DNA from 2 places in the Colwellia sp. PAMC 21821 genome. Region 1 is predicted to be linked to the other one. Evidence: predicted binding sites of a transcription regulator. Region 1 holds the regulator's gene; the other holds the start of a gene.

Region 1 (3,217 bases):
AAATTCTAGTTTATCGAACAAGACTTTAACGGCTTCAACACCACCTTTAAGTTCAAAGCTCATCATGGCACCAAAGTCATGTTGCTGTTTTTGAGCCAAAGCATGTTGTGGGTGATCAGCTAAGCCTGGAAAATAAACTTTTTCAACAGCCGAATGTTTCTGCAAAAATGCGGCGACCGCATTAGCGTTTATTTGATGCTGCTTCATTCTGATCGGCAATGTTTTCAAACCACGTAACGCTAAGAAGCTATCAAACGCTGAACCTGTAATGCCAATACAATTTGCCCACCAAGCAAGTTCTTCACCTAACGCTAGTTCTTTGGTAACTAAAACACCACCAACCACATCGCTATGTCCATTAATGTATTTAGTTGTAGAGTGAAAAACGATATCGGCGCCCAGTAAAAGTGGCTGCTGTAAAACAGGTGATAAAAAGGTGTTATCCACCGCAACTAATGCCCCCACGCTATGGGCTTGTTCTGTTATGGCCGCTATATCTACCAACCTCAGCAAAGGGTTGCTCGGCGATTCAATTAATACTAATTTAGGTTTTTTCGCCAAAGCTTGTGATAAGTCCGCTTGATCGTTTTGGTCAACCACCACTAAATTAAACAGCTCGCGTTTTGCCAAATGGGTAAATAAGCGAAAACTACCTCCGTAACAATCATGTGGAATAACAACCGTATCTTTCGGGCTCAGTAATTGGCAAATAAGATGTACTGCTGACATACCCGTACTGGTAACAATACCTAAAGCCCCTTGCTCTAACTCTGCAATAGCTTGCGCAAAAGTGGCGCGTGTTGGGTTACCGGTACGTGAATAATCAAATTGACGTTTTTCATTAAAACCTTTCAATGCATAAGTACTTGAAAGGTGAATAGCTGGAATAACAGCACCGTGTTGTTGGTCACTATTAATGCCCGCTCGAACAGCGGTAGTGGCAAATTTTTTCTCGCTCATGTGTACTCCAGTATTGGTACTTTTCTATTTAGATGTTTGGACGTCTATCAATCTAAATGGTTTAAGTTCTGGGGTCAAGAACTTTAGACATCTAAACTTCTACACATTCGTTATTGACTCACGCCCCACAACCAGTAAAATCAACTAGTAAGAATAAACTTATCGCTAACTGGTATACCAGACAAGCTAAATATAAGTTTTTCGTAATCATTTAAGTTTGAGGAATATTCATGGCAGAGTGGAATGGCGAGTATCTTAACCCATACGCCGAACACGGGAAGAAAAGTGAACAAGTAAAAAAGATCACCGTGTCTATCCCTTTACGTGTTTTAAAAGTGCTCACTGATGAACGTACACGTCGACAAGTCAATAACTTGCGTCATGCGACCAACAGTGAACTATTATGTGAAGCATTTTTACATGCTTTTACTGGCCAGCCTTTGCCAGACGATAGTGACTTAGCAAAAGACAACACACAAAAATTACCCGCCAGTGTACGTAGAGCCTTAGAAGCCCAAGGTGTAACGGATTTTAGCGAGTACGAAACAGAAATTGAAGAAGAAACAGAAGATTAATCGGGTAATTAAACACTGGGTTTATCAATGACAAAAGGCGCTTAATGCGCCTTTTTTATTCCAAAAAATTGTTGAGCCCATTTTAAATGAGTCAATTAGGTATTTATATACTTAGTCTTAATCCTTATCTCTCAATATCTTTCCCTTAATGACATCGACTAAATTAGTTGGCAGCTTATCTAATATTTTACCTGAAATGTAACCATAAATGCAGACAGGGGCTACAAGTAGTATAAAAATAAAACCAGAAATCCCCATATCTACAGCCATTTTACCATTTGAAAACAATGAAATATAAACCGTGAATAAAAATAGCACTGAGACTAACCCACCTAAAATACGTATAACGGTGTTGATTTTTATATTTGCTTCCATGCTGCGACCATTCTTAAAGTATAAAATTTAATCTATTATGGATGTAGATCTACAGTTTTGCCACTAATACCAATTGAAATAAATAATCGATCATTTTAAGGCGGTTTAAATCGTCAATAACTGCGTTGTTTTCAATCACACACGCCCGCTATTACTCGACAATTGCTCCTGCATTGTTCTACTTACGGGCATCCATGCCCTAATCAATCAAACGCCTTGCCTGCAGGGATGCAGGTACTTATGTTTAGTCTGGAACAATAAACATGTATTCTTGAACAATTTATCCTCGCTTAAAATTGGTCAATAACTTATTACATTTGGTATAAGCTCTGGTCCGTTATTTAATATTGCGTAGTTTCAATCAATAAAGCTAATACTTTATCAGCCATTACCCGCCAGCATTATTCAACTGCAGTAAATCCCATTTAGTGCCATACAAGTCTTTAAATACAACTACTGTGCCATATGCTTCAATACGGGGTTCTTCAGTAAACTCAACGCCTTGGCTTTTCATCGCTTCATAATCACGCCAAAAATCATTAGTTTGTAGAAACAAAAATACTCGCCCACCCGCTTGGTTGCCGACTGATTGTTGTTGCTGAGCATTACTGGCTTTAGCCAGCAGGAGATTAGTGCCAACTGAATTTGGAGGAGATATTTGTACCCAACGTTTGCCAGCGCCTAAGTCAGTATCTTCAATGAGCTCAAAATTTAATTTTTTGGTATAAAATTCAATCGCATCGTCGTAATCTTCGACCACGAGTGCAATATTCGATATGCTTTGTTTGATTGGTTTAGTCATGCTTTGTTCTTTATTCATTTTCTCTACTCATAGTCCAAGTAACGCCATTCTAGCGTATTTTTTTCTTCGTAATTAACTTTGCATGATTTAATTAAAAAAGACCTCACGTTGAGGTCTTTTTTCATCATAACGAGCCACTAGTTAATTAATTTGAAAAAAACTTGGTTGGTTTAACAACCTTAATATCCGGCATATTATCAACGGCAACAGTCAGAGTCACTGGCGTAATTTGTTGGCTGATGTTTTCCGGGGTCATCGTAAAATGTACAGGCACACTGGCGATTTCCCCGGCTTTGATCATCACGTTGCCGTCAACACTTAAACTCACAACTTTTTCCAAAACCGTGATCTTAAATTGCCGATCAACTTTTGATTTATTAGTAATTTTCAATAAGTAACTATTCGTCACGTTATCTTGAAAATCGAGCTGAAATAACGTGCCACGGTCCCGTAAAATAGAAAACTCAATCGGCACCCGCACTTGAATAGTAAAAATCATATACGC
Region 2 (3,217 bases), 1.8 Mb from region 1:
CAGTTGCTTGAACGTGGTAGCTATAAGTCTTTAGTTCACAACTCATTCCCTTCTTATTGTTTTCTCCCTGTAAAAATAAAGAGTCACAGTAAAAGATACGGTATATTAAGTAAAAGCTCAGAATAAGCGCTCACTGTCGAGTTTAGGCAGTTAATATCATTACCAAAATATCTATAGATCTGATTTGCCTGTTGATAATATACTTAGTACAACTAACTTCGCCATGAATTAAGTCGCATCAATTTAATGCCAAACCAAAAAAATACCAATATAACCGCAGCAAATTCAGCTACAGAAAATAAACTGCAAGCAACTAACAGTGATCCTATTGGTATATTCGACTCCGGCGTTGGCGGCTTATCTATCGCGCAATGCATAAATCAGCACTTACCCAATGAAAACTTACTCTATGTTGCCGATACTTTACATGCCCCTTATGGCGACAAGTCGGCTGAGTTTATTCAACAACGCGTTAATGAAATAGCTCAGTGGTTTATTGAACGCAAGGCCAAAGCAATTGTTGTTGCCTGTAATACCGCCACCGTAAATGCGATTGATCAACTCCGTAAAAATATTTTAATTCCTGTTATTGGTGTAGAACCCGCGATAAAGCCAGCAGTAAACTTAAGTAAAAATAAAAAAGTGGCGATATTAGTCACTAAAGCAACAGCTCACAATCCGCGTTTTTTAGGCTTAGTTGCGCAATATAGTCGTAACAGCGAGGTCATTGTTCAGCCCTGCCCTGGCTTAGTGGAGCTGATAGAACAAGATAAGAAAAACTCGTCTGAGTGCAAATTAATGCTAACCGGATATTTGCAACCTTTGCTGGCAAAAGGCGTAGATACTATCGTGTTAGGTTGTACACATTACCCGTTAGTAAAAAACTTGATTAACGAAATTTGTGGCAACAATGTCGTGATTATGGAGACGGCATTGCCGGTTACCGAGCAATTACAGCGACAGTTAGCACTTTATCAACTTATTAATACCAGTAATAACTTAGGCACAACTACCTTTTATAGTTCTAAGTGCTGCGAAACTCAGCAAGCACTCTTTAATCACATTTGGCAACGCCCGTTGCAATTAAATAGTTATCCTTAATCCTAAAAGTACGCTCACGTCAGTCTTTCCTGCTTATCTCCACAGTTCCAAAACATTAACTGGCAAATAACTGTTACATATATTCTTCAAATAAACAGACCAATTAAAGACGTTTAGCCATCTAGGCGTAAATAACTCTAGGAATAAGTTAGCTAAACAGTTAGAATATCGCCATTAAAGACTAATACTAATTATGCGGTTATCGCTCGGTGGCTTATAAATGAGTCCAATTGGTATAAGATTGTTTTTCAGTTAATTTTTACAGAGGGTTTATGTCTACACACCTTTTTACTTCTGAGTCAGTGTCAGAAGGACATCCAGATAAAATAGCCGATCAAATTTCTGATGCGGTTTTAGATGCTATTATTGCCAAAGATAAACATGCACGAGTTGCCTGCGAAACTATGGTAAAAACGGGTGTTGCGATTATTTCTGGTGAAGTTTCAACAACAGCCTGGGTAGATTTAGAAAGAATTACCCGTGATGTTATTTCAGAAATTGGTTACACATCTTCTGATGTTGGCTTCGATGGTGAAACCTGCGGCATTATGAACTTAATTGGCCAACAGTCACCAGAAATTGCTCAAGGTGTTGATCGCGTTAAGCCTGAAGACCAAGGGGCTGGTGACCAAGGTTTAATGTTTGGTTATGCTACCAATGAAACCGAAACTTTAATGCCTGCGCCTTTATACTATTCGCACCGTTTAGTTGAGCGTCAAGCTGAAGCACGCAAATCAGGTATTTTACCTTGGTTGCGTCCTGATGCAAAAAGCCAAGTTACCTTTATTTATGAAGATAACAAGCCTGTTGCTATTGATACAGTTGTATTGTCTACACAGCACAACCCTGATATCAAACAAGAAGATTTACATGAAGCGGTAATGGAAAACATTATTAAGCATGTGTTACCTGCCGAGTTGTTAACGAAAGACACTAAATACCATATCAACCCTACTGGTCGTTTTGTTATTGGTGGCCCGGTTGGTGATTGTGGTTTAACAGGTCGTAAGATTATTGTTGATACTTATGGCGGCATGGCACGTCATGGTGGTGGTGCTTTCTCTGGTAAAGATCCATCAAAAGTTGATCGCAGCGCGGCTTATGCTGGCCGTTATGTGGCTAAAAACATTGTTGCAGCGGGCTTAGCTGATCGTTGTGAAATTCAAATATCATACGCAATTGGTGTTGCTGAACCGACTTCAATTTCAATTGATAGTTTTGGAACGGGTAAAGTGTCTGAAGCGCGTTTAGTTGAAATTGTACGTGAACACTTTGACTTACGCCCATACGGTATAACTAAAATGTTAGACCTGCTACACCCTATGTATAAGCAAACAGCGGCTTATGGTCACTTTGGTCGCGAACCATTTGAGATGACGGTTGGCGATGATACCTTCACAGCATTTAGCTGGGAAAAAACAGATAAAGCTGAAGCGTTACGTTTATCTGCTGGTATTTAATTTACAATGCTTGTTTAACAAAACCGCTCTTTGAGCGGTTTTTTGTTAATTAGCTATCGCTAAAATAAATAAAGTCGATTATTTTCCTGCCTATTAATTGAATTTAGTATTCAATGCCCTTATCTACTGGCTATGTTATAAATTGCAGCCAGTGACAAATCTTGCAAAAATACATTCGCCTTTCAGCAATAATAGCCTTAGCGTTAATAGTTAATGTAAACTCAACAAATTAAAAATAAATAGCAGATATGGATAACCTTTATGCGTAACCCTCGTATTTACCAAGCACAAACCTTTGAAGTGGGTCAGACCCAAGCATTAAACGAAGATGCTTTTGGCCATATTGTGCGAGTATTACGTCTTAAAAACGGTGACGACATTACGTTGTTTAATGGCGTAGCAGAACAGGCAGGATACTTTGAGTACCAAGCCAAACTTGCTAACGTGGGTAAAAAAAGTGCTGATGTAGAGGTTATCGCTAAAAAGCTAATTGAAAACGAGTCGCCACTGAATATACATTTAGCCCAAGGTATTTCACGGGGTGATCGCATGGATTTTACCTTGCAAAAGTCAGTAGAATTAGGCGTTAATACTATTACGCCAATTTTCACCGAGCGCTGTGGTGTAAAGCTTAGCGGCGAACGCTTAGAGAAAAA

Evidence for each region. Region 1 encodes MetJ, which represses methionine synthesis genes. Its sites were predicted from a motif close to TAGACGTCTAGACGTCTA; they were not measured.
Region 2: a site for MetJ is predicted at 1,208-1,225, ahead of metK (methionine adenosyltransferase). Genes of this name have one in related genera too.

Annotation. Positions count from the first base shown of each region.
Region 1 is NZ_CP014943.1:2,344,912-2,348,128, reverse strand. Features, by position in the region: gene metB (cystathionine gamma-synthase) at 1-960, opposite strand, end outside; gene metJ (met regulon transcriptional regulator MetJ) at 1,191-1,535, shown strand; gene A3Q33_RS10040 (hypothetical protein) at 1,653-1,910, opposite strand; gene A3Q33_RS10035 (VOC family protein) at 2,299-2,712, opposite strand; gene ccoG (cytochrome c oxidase accessory protein CcoG) at 2,858-3,217, opposite strand, start outside.
Region 2 is NZ_CP014943.1:547,631-550,847, forward strand. Features, by position in the region: gene murI (glutamate racemase) at 247-1,101, shown strand; gene metK (methionine adenosyltransferase) at 1,374-2,561, shown strand; gene rsmE (16S rRNA (uracil(1498)-N(3))-methyltransferase) at 2,823-3,217, shown strand, end outside.